3 regions of the Levilactobacillus suantsaii genome follow, and region 2 is predicted to be linked to each of the others. Evidence: riboswitches for the same ligand, from Rfam matches in the RefSeq annotation. Region 2 holds a riboswitch; each other region holds the start of a gene.
The links. A riboswitch is a leader RNA that binds a small molecule or an ion and turns the genes downstream of it on or off. The one in region 2 is predicted to bind thiamine pyrophosphate.

Region 1 (4,282 bases), 240 kb from region 2:
CATACCGACTTCCGCCTGTTCGCGCAACGACCAAGTCTCGGGCAAACGGCGACCTAACAAGCAAAAAAGTGTCCGGATAACGGGAACCCCAACGGATTCCGGTCACCGAACACTTTTAGGTTAAGGGTTAAGCTTTACAAAGTAAAAACGAATTAGTCACTCATGCTGCTAGCCTTGTTGGCGTGGTTCATCAACGAGCGAGTCTCGGTAAATTCGTTGATGTCGTGCAGGACCACGGTGATGACCCGGTGCTTGCCTTTCTTCTGACCAGTACCAACGAAGCAGTAACCAGCCAGCGGCGTGTACCCAGTCTTCAAACCGTCGACGTTCAACGACTTCTGGTAGTAAGTCCGGCCGGGCAAGAGGTTGTTGTAGTTATACAACGACTGACCGTCGACCTTCTTCGAGCCGATTTTACCGTCCTTGACGACCCGCGGGTAATCCTTGATCAGGTGCCGCGCAATCAACGCGACATCCTTGGGGGAAACCTTGTTGGCGTTGGCCGACCCATAGTTATAGCCAAAGACTTTCAAGTCACTATTTTCCAAGCCAGACGCGGAGACGAAGCTCGCGTGTTTCAAGTTCCAGGACTTGGCCTGAGCGTTCATCTTCTTGATGAACTTGCCGTTACTTCCGGAGACCCACTTCCCTAAAGCGATGGCCGCGTTGTTCGATGAATCCAGGTAGGCGGCGTAATAGAGTTCCTTGACCGTGTACTTGTGCCCAGACTTGAACCGGAAGCCGCCACACGCCGCATCGTTGCCCATCGCAATCAGACCTTTACTGTTGGTCTTGACCACGTCGGTCCACTTCGCCGACTTAGTGTGGACTTTCTTAAGGGTCAGATACAAGGTCATTAACTTGGAGACGGAGGCAATCGGCCGGGCCGTGTTGGCCGCCTTGGACCAAACGACCTTCCCGGTGCTGGTATCCATGGCCACGGCGCCCCTGGCGTACTTCAAGCCAAACGGTGCTTTCCCCTTCTTTAGATAGCCATGCCAAATCCAGCCCTTAACGGAACCGGATTTATTGCTGACCTTTAAGTAGATTCCCTTAGAATTACTATGTTTCCAAGTTTCTTGCTTGGTTGCGTACCAAGTCGTATTCGGATAGGTCTTCAAGTTCGCAACTTTCTTGGAATGGCCATAATTATAAATGGCCCCCTTGGTACTCTTTTTGTGATAAGCCGTCTTGGTCAGCGATTTCGACGAGACCGTCCGATACGTCGCCGCGTGGGCGGGCTGGGTCGTCGTTACCCCAAGCCCCAGACTCACAGTCGCCATAATGGCCAGCGTACTTAATTTTAGTTTACTAATTGTCATGTGCTGAATTCCTTCCCAAATTCTGTCAAACTCCAACTCAAAGTTAACACGTTTATCACGTCATAATCTGTCTCTGATAAAACTGTAACCTACTTGTTGGCCCCGTAACTTGGTTGCAATCTCCTCCTTTACGGTTATAAATCCTAGAATTGACCAAATGACTAAGTGCGAGAGACCAGCATTCCCAGCCAGTAGTCGCTTGTTTTCAATTGGTGCTACCCATAATCATCTAACCCCAAGCTAATTCAGTACCTTAACGTCAAACTGGTCTAGGCCATACTTGTTCTAGACCATTTGTGGGGCCTCACTGTTTTTCAGCCACACGGTTGCACGTCTGAATAGGTCAAACCTTAGGTACGATTGTTTTCGTTAGCGGTTGCATTTTTCTTCAAAACTCGTTACGCTAGATAGTAATTTGAATCCGCGGGGTGCCCATATTCGGCTGAGAACAAACCCATTGAACCTGCTCTGGACAATTCCAGCGAAGGGACGGTGAATGACTCAAGCAAACTTGGCCCCCACTATCAATTTAGTGGGGGCTCTTCCCATTTTTTGGGGACCCTAAGGGTAAAATGAGGAGGAGTTTTACATGAAACAATGGCACGTTCGCGATATCATTCTTGTCACCATTCTCGCTATCTTTATGGGGGTCATTTTCTGGGTCACCGGTCCTGTCTACACGGTTCTAGCCGCCGCTTTAGCCCCCTTCGGTCTGCAGCCCATGGCTAACGATATGCTTTTGGGGCTGTGGTGCATGGCTGGTCCCCTGGCAGGCTTCATCATCCGCATTGCCGGTGCCGCCACGTTAGGTGAATTACTGGGGTCCATCGTTGAAATGTTTCTTGGCGGTATGTGGGGTGCCAGTACCTTGATCTCCGGTATCGTCCAAGGGGTCGGTGCCGAATTAGGGTTTGCGTTCACCGGTTACAAACGCTATAACTGGATGACCCTGGTTCTCAGCGCGTTGACCACCACGTTAGTGACCTTCGGCTGGGACTTCTTCCGGAGTGGATACAACAAGTATCAATTCGGCTTCATGATGCTCTTGTTGCTGACCCGGTTCGTGTCCGTCTTCATCTTTGGCGGCGTCTTAACGAAGTTGATCACCAACCTCTTAGGTCGCGCCCACGTTTTATCTCCACGCATTCGCGCTTAAACACTGGAGGGATTTTGTTTGGCTACCGTTAACATTGAACATCTCACTTACGCACCCGACCACCAAGATCCTGTGTTGAAGGACTTAACGGCCACCTTTTTAGGCGGCCGTTTTTCCCTTTTGACCGGGCCTTCGGGTAGCGGCAAGACGACCTTACTGCGACTCATCGCGGGCTTGACGCCGCTACCCACGGGCGCCACGTTGACTTTCAACGGCCAACCGCTCGCGGCGCAATCACCGCAGCAGCGCTCGCAGACCGTGGCGTTGCTCTTTCAAGAGCCCAGCACGCAGTTCACCATGGACACCGTTACAAACGAGTTACGCTTTGCCTTAGAAAACCAGCAAGTCTCCCCGGCCGCTATGCCAGGTAAAATCGATGCAGCCCTGGCTTTCGTGGGCATCACCGACTTGCGTGACCGGAATTTGATGCAACTCTCCGGTGGGGAACAGCAAAAGGTCGCCTTAGCCATCATCGTCGCGATGGACAGCGACGTCATCTTACTCGACGAGCCCTTCGCTAGTATTGACCCAGCGACCCGCCAAACGTTATTGGACCGGCTGGTCAAGTTATGTCGCGACCAGGGCAAGACCATTATTTTGGCCGATCATGATTTGAGTGGCTACGCCCAGTGGATCGACCACCTGACTGTGTTACACGCCGGTCAAGTCACCACCTTGTCAGTCGCGGCTACCCAGGCGCGCTTAGCCGCCTTCACACCAGAAAGATTACAACTCACGCACGTCCAATTGCCCACGGCCCAAGATAAGAGTTGTTTTGAAGCCAAAGGGTTTGGTCTCAGCCAAAACGACCGCACGTTGATTTTACCGGAGGACTTACCATTATTGACTCACAAGACCACACTGATCACCGGGCCTAACGGCAGTGGCAAGTCGACGTTTTTCCGCTCGCTGGTTCGTTTGGGCCGCTATCAAGGCACCATCACCTACCAGGGGCGCGATATCCAGCGAATTCGACGGCGGACCTACGCCCGGCACGTCAGTCTGATGTTCCAATCTGCGACGGCCCAGTTTTTAAACGTCACGGTCGCCGAAGAACTGGCCTTATCGCAACGTTACGGTAACGCGACCTACTTCACGCCGGACCGGATTCAAGCCGCCCTCGCCCAACTCGACTTGAGTGGGCGCGATGAGCAAATCATTTATTCGTTGAGTAGCGGCCAGCAAAAAAAGTTGCAGCTCCTGTGCATGCTGATGATGGCCCCCGAGGTCCTCTTACTGGACGAACCCTTCAAGGGCCTCGATCTCAACTCGATTCAGGCAGCTCTAACGTTATTGACCACAACGCAACGGGACCTCGACCTCACACTAATCATCATCAGTCATCAATTGGGCGGTCTTAGTCCGTACGTTGATTACCACTTAGACCTGGCCCATCAACAATTGACCTATCAGGGGGTGACGGCATGAATCCCAGTTTAAAATTGGCCTTAGTGGTACTGATTGCATTGGAGATCTCATTCACGCAGGTCTGGACCGTCAACGTCGCCCTCATCGTGATCAGCCTAGTGATTTTAGGACTGAACCGCATCCACATCCGGACCCTGGTATGGCTGACCGTGGTCCCGCTCTTCTTCGCCAGCGCATTGATTTGGTCACTGATGTTACGGGGAAACGCCACCCCACACTTCTTAATCGTACTGTTCACCCGGATGTTCGTATACGTCTACCTAGGCGCCACCTTTACCCAGACCACGGTGCCCCTCGAACTGACCCGATCGCTGGAACAAAACGCCAAGTTGCCCGCTAAATTTGCCTACGGGTTCCTTGCAGCGTTCAACCTATT
Region 2 (4,282 bases):
GATGACCGCCGCACCGGCCGCGCCAGTTGCCGCAATCGCCGGCAGTGATGCCACGGTGACGCCGCCGATGGCGACAACGGGCACCCGCGAGAGTTCGACCAGGTGGGCCAGGCCCGAAGTACCGATGACCGGGTCGGCATCGGCCTTGGAAACGGTCGGGTTGATAGGCCCGCTGCCCAGATAAGCGATCCCGTCGATCTGGTTAGCCGCCTCGACCTCTTCGGCCGTCGAGCAGGACAGGCCCACGAAAATCTGCCGGTCCTTGACGGCTTCCAAGACTTCTTGAATCCGCTGGTCGCTTTGGCCCACGTGAATCCCGTCGGCGTTCAACGCCAAGGCTAAATCCACGTCATCGTCGACGATGAACGGCACGTTGGCCTCCCGGCACTGGTCGCGCAAATCGCCACCTAAGGTACAGCGTTCCACCGTGGACAAGGTACTGCCGTCCTTATCGCGGAACTGAAAAGCCGTGATCCCGGCATCCAGCATGGTTGCGAGCACCTGCCGCAAGTCGCGGCCCGGTATGTCTTGACTGCCGGCTACAAAGTACGCCCGGAGCAAGCCGGGCTCAAACGTTACTGACATTAGATCGTCCCTCCTTGATTATAAGCCCAATGGTTCAACGGTCCGTGACCGTGCCCGACCGCAATCGGGTGGGCAATGGCGGCGGTCACGTAGTCCTTGGCCAACCGGATGGCCGATTCGAAATCGGCACCCTTGGCCAGTTCGGCCGTGATACACGACGACAAGGTGTCGCCGGTACCATGGGTGCGCACGGTATCGACTCGCGGCGCACTCAGCCAAAACGACCGGCCGTCGGCGAGCAACACGAAGTCGCTGGCCTGGTCGGGCGTGGCTTCGTGGCCCCCTTTGATGACCACGTTCTTCGCGCCCAGGTTCTGCAGCTCCACCGCGGCGGCCTCCATCTCTTCTTTATCATCAAGTGGCAAGCCCGTCAAGCGTTTGGCTTCTGGCAGGTTGGGCGTCAAGACATCGGCTAACGGCACCAGATCGTCACGCACCGTGGCTACCGCGTCGTCGGCCAAAAGTGCCGCGCCGCCCTTGGCAATCATCACCGGGTCGACCGTGAGCGGTCCAAAGTCGTAGCGCTTGAGGTTCTCGACCACGCCGTGCACGTGGGCCGCATCGGCCAGCATCCCCGTCTTGCAGGCGCTGATTTTAAGGTCCGCGGCTAACGAGGCGAACTGTTCGTCGATCAATTTCTGCGGCAGTGCCATGAAGTCTTGCACGCCCAGCGTGTTTTGCGCGGTGACGGCCACGACCACCGCCGTGCCGAACACCTGCCGTTCCTGCATGGTCTTGAGGTCGGCCATCACGCCGGCCCCGCCACCACTATCGGTCCCCGCGATCGTCAAGGTCTGGGGAAATTCGTTTGCCATGATTACTCGTCCTTCTTTCCGCCTTAGTCGTACGCCGCCAGTTCTTCCAACTGGGCGACGGTGGTTTGTTGTAAGGCGTCCATTAATTTAATAATAAAGGTCCCGGACCCCATCTGCGGGTCACTTTGGGCCACGCGTTGACCGATGCCCGCAAAGACCAGGCACGCCGTCTGGGCCGCTTCGAAGTAGTCGGGGTCCACGGCGCAAAAGGCCGCCACGATACTCGACAGCATGTCGCCGGAGCCCACGTGGGTCTGGAACAACGGCGTGCCGTTCAAGACCTGCACGGTCCGCTTGCCGTCAGTGATGACGTCGGTCGGCCCGGACAAGATGACGGTACAGCGCCGCTTGATGGCACAGGACTGCGCGATGCTGACCAGATTGCCACTGCCGCTACCGGCGTCGATGCCCTTGGCCTGCCAGTCGACCCCGGCTAAGGCCGCAATCTCACCGGCATTGCCCCGGATGACGTCTGGTTGAAAGGCCGTCAATAGGTCTTCGGCCACCTTGGCCCGATAAGCCACGGCCCCCACCGCGACCGGGTCGATGACCAATGGTTTGTGGTACTTATTGGCCAGTTGGCCGGTGACCTTGATGTGCTTGATCTGTGGTTCGGTGAAGGCCCCCAGGTTCAAGCAGACCGCTTGAGCCAGTTGGACCATCTCGTCAGCCTCGGCCACCTCTTCGGACATGATCGGTGACGCACCGATAGCGTTGATGCCGTTGGCGACGTCTTGGACCGTCACGAAGTTCGAGATGTTGAACACGATGGGATTTTGTTGCCGTAAATCGTTTAATAAGCTCAGTTTCATGAGTAAAGGACCCCCAAAATAGTAGTGCTAACGTGCCCCGCCATGACCACGCTTCGCGTCAGTCCCAATCAAACGCAAAAGCCCCCCCTTCACAGCAAGTGAACGGGTGGCTTCGCCATCAAACACGTTCCCTCCGCAAGCATGGTCTCGACAGGTTCAAAGGAATCGCGGGCATTCCCGCATCTCAGCCCCAAGGGGCACTCCTAGTGTTAGTTATCTTTAAGCATAACAGGTTGACGTGAGACGTCAACGGTTCTTAGATTATTGCATGATCCGTTTAGCGGCTGCACCAGTCCAGCGCCAGATCTGATCCATGGCTTTTTCGGACAACAGGCGCCGCGCCCATAAGATCTGACTGCCGGCCCCGGCGTGATAACGGGTCTTCGGCCGCCGGGCCAACGCCGCGCGGTCGACTAGCCGAGCAATCACCTGGGGTTCACTGGCGAAGCGTTTAGCGGCTCTCAAGATGGCTTCCCCGGTGCTGGCCGATTGGGCGTAAGGCCCAGTGCCCGACAGCTCGTGCAAGTGACCCGCGGCGATGTCGGCCCAAGCGGACTGGATACTGCCAGGTTCGACGACCACCACCTGGATGCCGTGGGGGCTCAGTTCGAAACGTAAGGTGTCCGAGAGACCCTCCAAGGCAAACTTCGAGGCCACGTACCAACTGGCCAGGGGTTGGGCGACCTTGCCGTCCACGGACGTGATGTTGATGATCCGGCCGCTGTGCTGTTGACGCATCATCGGCAGGACCGAGCGAATCAGCCGCGCCGCCCCGAATAAATTGACGTCAAACTGCCCTTTAGCTTGTTCTAGTGGGACGTCTTCTAACGCGCCCAGTAAGCCAAACCCGGCGTTATTGACCAGGATATCGATGCGCCCGGTCTCCCCGACGATGCGGTTGACCGTCTGGTCCACGCTGTCGGTATCGGTGACGTCGAGTGACAACGTGGTGATGCCCAAGTCGTCAAGGTCGTTCATCCGGTCTACCCGCCGCGCGCCAGCGTAAACGGTGACCCCGTTGCGGTGTAAGCCCCGCGCGATGGCGTTGCCAATCCCCGAGGACGCCCCGGTGACCAGCGCTACTTTTCGATGATGCATAAGCCAAGCCCCCTTTTTGAGATACTTCAATTGTACCGAAAAGCGCGGCGCTTCGCCATGAAAGCGGCCGCATTTGGGCGAACTTTTTGCGCGGGACCAAGCGGGAAACCCCACCGCGGGGCAAACTTTGGTATAATGGTCCAGATTGAATGGTTCTTAGACACAACTATATAGGAGAAAACATGAAAAATTATCAACCGCACCAAAATCGCCGGCGCAACGACCGGCACCGGGCCGACCACCGCAACACGCCCCAGGTCGAGGTCACAGAAGGCCAACGCTTTCCGTTGACCATCAAGCGCATGGGCATCAACGGCGAAGGCATCGGCTACTACAAGCGCATGGCGGTCTTCGTGCCCGGCGCCTTGACTGGTGAAGAGGCCGTGGTCGAGGTCACCAGCGTGGCCCACCGCTACCTGCGCGCCAAGGTCCACCGCATCCGTAAGGCCAGTCCGCACCGGGTCACCCCGCGCGATAGCTACGCCGACACGGTCGGGGGCTTCGAGCTGGAACACTTAGCTTACCCGCAACAACTCCAATTCAAACGCGACATCGTCATCCAGTCGCTAGAACGCTACCAGCCCCGCGGCTTCAAGGACTACGACGTCCGGCCGACACTCGGGATGGATCACCCCTACGAGTACCGCAACAAGGCTCAATTCCAAGTCCGGCAAACGGCTGACGGCACGGTCCAGGCCGGTCTCTACGCCGAACGTAGTCACGACTTAGTGGACCTGCCGACCTGTTCGGTCCAGATGCCCGTCACCATGACCGTGATGCGCGCCGTGGTCCAGATGCTCCAGGACCTCGAAGTCCCAATCTACGACGAGGACCACAACTCCGGGATCGTCAAAACGCTGGTGGTCCGCGCAGCCGCCAACACCGACGACGTGCAACTGACGGTCATCACCAACTCACAAAAGTTGCCACACAAGCACCAACTGTTGTTGCGGATCGCCGACGAGTTGCCAC
Region 3 (4,282 bases), 400 kb from region 2:
GCGGTCAGCCTCGTTTCAAGTCGCGCCGTTCCACTAAAAAATCCTACACGGGGCGGTTTTCAGCTAGTGCTAAGGTGGTGATTGCCAAACGGCGAGTTAAATTACCCAAACTTGGGAGCATCAAAACGAGCAAGACAGGTGCACTGGCCGTTGGAAAATTCAAACGCTACACCATCAGTTTGGATCCAACCGGTAAATATTACCTTAGCTTACAGATTGAGTGTCCGGATCCCGAACCATTCACTAAGACTAATTTAGTTGTGGGAATTGATATGGGGGTGGCTGACTTGGCAATCACCTCTGACGGTGATAAATATGACAAGTTCCAAGCCCTGTGGGAGACTTATCAGGCCACAGCTTGGCAACGTAAATACAACCGGCGCAAATATAAGGCGACGATTAACGTTCGCCAGTGGAACCACAATAAAGCCCATCTAACCGATATGGTGATTAATGACTACCAAAACTGGCAACGTGCTAGGAAAACCAAGGCACGCTACCAACAGAAACTGGCCAATAAACGCAAAGATTATTTACACAAGATAACCACTGACTTGGTTAAAAAATACGATGTAATTGTGATTGAAGATTTGAAAACCAAAAATCTAATGCACAATCACCACCTAGCTAAGTCAATTGCCAACGCTAGTTGGTCCCAATTCAGATACACGCTTGAATATAAGTGTCAACGATATGGAAAACAGTTAATCACGGTCAAGCCTAATTATACGAGTCAGCAGTGTTCCCACTGTGGCTTTCAAAGTGGCCGTAAACCACTAGAGATTCGCGAATGGACTTGTCCGCGCTGTGGAACCCAGCATGATCGAGATGTTAACGCGGCAGTTAACATCTTAAACAAAGGGCTGAAAAATGCCGGATAAAAGCCGTTAGGTTAGGAACTAGCCTTGGTAAAATAGTTAAGTTCTGTGAGTTAGGTACTTGGGATACCACCGTAAAATCCTAAACACTACTTAACGTTCCCAGAAGCTCGTTACTTTAGTGACGAGTAGTTCACTTTGACTTAAGTCCGTTCAATAAAGACCAAATCGTTGGCCGTCGACCGGTACGGCACGATGCCATCGAAGGGACGCAACACACCATAAAAAGCTGACAAGAGCCGCAGATGGACTTGTACATAGGCCAATGCCGGCACCGTGAATAGATCCGGCGCCATCGCTTGGTATTGCAGACTGCTATAGGCCATCACGGCGGGGGTCTGGTTCTGGTTCTGGGTCAATTCTAAACGCTGTAACCAGTCGTAATTGGTCCGGGCCAACTTGTCGCTACACCGCCACATTTGGTGCGCTTCCGCGTAGGTCAACTCGCGCAAACGCCGTAAAATTTGGTTGGTTTGGGCCAAGTATTGTGGTTGCCCCTGAACGGCAAAGTCGTCCGGGGCCACCTGCATCTTCTTGGCGGGGGCAATGATGATTTTCATATAACGGTCTCCTTTGCCCCTAGATTACCACAGTTTACCTCGTCACATCGGTACAATTCAGTCCTTAGTAGCCGGTGTCATCAGCGGGTGCAGCTTGGTGAAGTGCCCGGTCACCAACACCCCGATGCCCAGAATAATCAGCAATAGTAGCGTAGTCCCGCCGATAAAATCGAGACGCTGGAGCCACGAGTACGCCAGCGTACCGACCACCCACCAGGCAAAGTTCCAGCCTAAGGCTAACCGCCGATGCCCCAGAGGTTCACGTGGCCAAACGCCAACAGGTTATTCAGATTGGTGGCCGCCGAATACGCGTCCATGAACGTGGTCGTGACCGTTGAAAAAACAATGATGACGAGCGCCACTAAGCCCCAGTTTGACTGGGCCAGCACCTGCGTGAAATCCGCTTGGCCGGTCAACGTGACCGTCAATAGTCCGATGATAAACATCGCAAGGCTCCCACAGAAGTACCCGCCGACACTGGCCAAACTGGCCCGTAATGGCTGGTCACTCTGGCGCGTATAGTCGCCAATCAAAGGCAACCACGACAAAGCCATAGTCACGTTGAGTTCCACGGCGCCACCAAAGCTTAAGTTGCCCTCCGTCAACGCGTGCACGTGGCCCTGCCAGACGATGCCGCCCATCATCAGTAGCATTCCCACGGCCAGCAAGATAACCACCACGTTATTGATACGAAACAGCCATTGATGGTCCAGCAACAACCAGATGCCAATCAGAACCGCCACGATACTGGCCATGACTACCGGCGAACGAAAGTGCAACAAGTGTTGAGCAATCCCGTCCATGGCCAGTTGCGCGTTAACGATCATCACCGCCGTCCAGCCCACCAGTTGCAAGGCGTTGAGTAGCGAAAACAACCGCACGCCCCAGGGCCCAAAGACCTGGCCGGTCACCCCAATCGCGGTTTGGTGTTGGCGCGCCGATAAATAGGCGGCCGGCAAAAGAAACAGGCCCCCGCCAATCAAATGTCCCAGGATAATTGCGGCTAGACCTTGCGACCATCCCAGCGGCGCTATCAACGTGCCTGTCACGATTTCCGCAATCGAGATGGCCGCTCCTAACCACAGTAAAAACTGATTTCTTAACCGAATCGTCATCGTCCAAAACTCCCTTGACCCGAAAAAACGTCCCCCGTTAAGCCGGAACTTAACGAAGGGACGCTTTTTAATGACCGACACTTTCCTTCGCGAGTCTTAACTCAACAGGTTCAAAGGGATCGGACCACGTCCATCTCAGCCAGCATTGGCACCCCTAGTGTTTTTTCGATTTAAATTTAAGTTCAGCATACCGCTAAATTAGTGGGCCAGCAAGTTTCCTCCTGTGGGTGACCGCCAGTTGCCTACATGGTCGGCGAAATCAAAATTTTGACTTGTGATTTATCGGTCGCCAAGGTCTTCACACCATCTTCAATGGCCCGGGACAACGGAATCTTCTTCGTGATGATCTTTTTGAAGGTTTCGGCGTGCTCGTTAATTAACCGCATGACCGCAGGATAATCGTTGTTGTAGCCTAACGTCGTTAAGATATCCAGGCCTTGCATGATTAAACGGTTCGTCACGTCGACCGAGATCTTTTGACTGAAGAGGGCAATCAACATGACCCTACCACCCTTCTTGGCCACTCGGATGGCGGTGTCAAAGGTCGTTTGGATACCAGCCGCATCGTAAACCAAATCTACGCCACCGGGAGTACCCTGCTTGATTTGCTCAACCACGTCCCCGTGGCTAGAATCCAAGACGTCTGTCAGGCCTAAGTCCCGGGCTTTTTGTAGCCGTTCCGGGGAGACATCCGTAATATAGACCTTAGTTGCCCCAGCAAGTCTTGCCAACGTTGCCGTTAACAAGCCGATAGGACCGGCCCCCATGACGGCGACCGTTTGCCCGACCCGCAGTTGACTCTTCTTGATGGCTTCGTAGGCCACCGTCGTTGGTTCGGTCACGGCACCCAGTTCATAACTCATGCCAGCTGGCATCTTGTGGGCGAAGAAGTCGCGGACGTTGGCGTACTCGGCGTACCCCCCGTCGGCCGAAAAGCCAAGGAAGTTACTGCTGCCATCGTCCCCAATGGCATTTTCGCAAAGGTTGTATCGCCCGGCCCGGCAATTGTCACAGTGACCACACGCAATCAACGGTTCAACGGCGACGCTGTCACCAACCTGCAAGTCAGTCACATTTTGGCCGACCTTGACGACTTCACCGGCGAACTCGTGGCCCATGATGATGGGGAGCGACTGGCCACTGATGGGGTGCTTGACCGTGGGTAACGTCAGCCCTTCCGTATACTCGTGTAAGTCACTGCCACAAATCCCACAGTATTTGACCTTGAGTTGAACCTCATCGTCCTTCGGGTCCGCAATCGTCACGTCTTCTAACCGGGCGTCCTTGGCGCCATAAATTCTAACTGCTTTCATGTTGGTGTCCTCCTTATTTTTTATTAGCACTTACTTAAAGTAAAAGTGCTTTCTTTGATGATGTCAAACATTCTCACAACCCGCACTCCGAACTCAAACCCAATCGATTCCCGCCATAACGCGTCTGCATACCACCTCACTCATCACAAAAATTGAGCCATCTCCAAGAGAGGACCCAATCATTGCCACAAGTTGATCATTCAATGAGCACAATTACTCTTTTTGCCGAATCAGGTGGGCCGCTAAGCGACTTCGGGTGGCACTCACAGCTGCGGCATCATTAAAGTCAATCCGCTTGAGCCGCGCATACCGGCGGGCGTAGAACAGCCAGGTCAGGCCCGTAAAGACCATTAAGAAGAGGATTAACATCCCGATATCCGGCCAAGCCGAATCGCCAATCATCAGCGTTTGCCGTA

Region 1: it holds a riboswitch for thiamine pyrophosphate, as region 2 does, so the genes downstream of both, H3M12_RS00210 (ECF transporter S component) here and thiM (hydroxyethylthiazole kinase) in region 2, are expected to answer to the same signal.
Region 3: it holds a riboswitch for thiamine pyrophosphate, as region 2 does, so the genes downstream of both, H3M12_RS03195 (cytosine permease) here and thiM (hydroxyethylthiazole kinase) in region 2, are expected to answer to the same signal.

The regions. Positions count from the first base shown of each region.
Region 1 covers NZ_CP059603.1:41,394-45,675, forward strand. Annotated here, with positions in the region: gene H3M12_RS00205 (D-alanyl-D-alanine carboxypeptidase family protein) at 153-1,322, opposite strand; TPP riboswitch at 1,737-1,829, shown strand; gene H3M12_RS00210 (ECF transporter S component) at 1,912-2,478, shown strand; gene H3M12_RS00215 (ABC transporter ATP-binding protein) at 2,497-3,906, shown strand; gene H3M12_RS00220 (energy-coupling factor transporter transmembrane component T family protein) at 3,903-4,282, shown strand, end outside.
Region 2 covers NZ_CP059603.1:280,834-285,115, forward strand. Annotated here, with positions in the region: gene thiE (thiamine phosphate synthase) at 1-585, opposite strand, end outside; gene thiD (bifunctional hydroxymethylpyrimidine kinase/phosphomethylpyrimidine kinase) at 585-1,400, opposite strand; gene thiM (hydroxyethylthiazole kinase) at 1,424-2,212, opposite strand; TPP riboswitch at 2,323-2,427, opposite strand; gene H3M12_RS01365 (oxidoreductase) at 2,474-3,310, opposite strand; gene rlmD (23S rRNA (uracil(1939)-C(5))-methyltransferase RlmD) at 3,493-4,282, shown strand, end outside.
Region 3 covers NZ_CP059603.1:675,961-680,242, forward strand. Annotated here, with positions in the region: gene H3M12_RS03185 (RNA-guided endonuclease InsQ/TnpB family protein) at 1-881, shown strand, start outside; partial or broken gene H3M12_RS03190 (YaaA family protein) at 1,061-1,438, opposite strand; gene H3M12_RS12835 (hypothetical protein) at 1,496-1,648, opposite strand; gene H3M12_RS03195 (cytosine permease) at 1,675-2,553, opposite strand; TPP riboswitch at 2,619-2,719, opposite strand; gene H3M12_RS03200 (2,3-butanediol dehydrogenase) at 2,796-3,866, opposite strand; gene H3M12_RS03205 (YhgE/Pip domain-containing protein) at 4,080-4,282, opposite strand, start outside.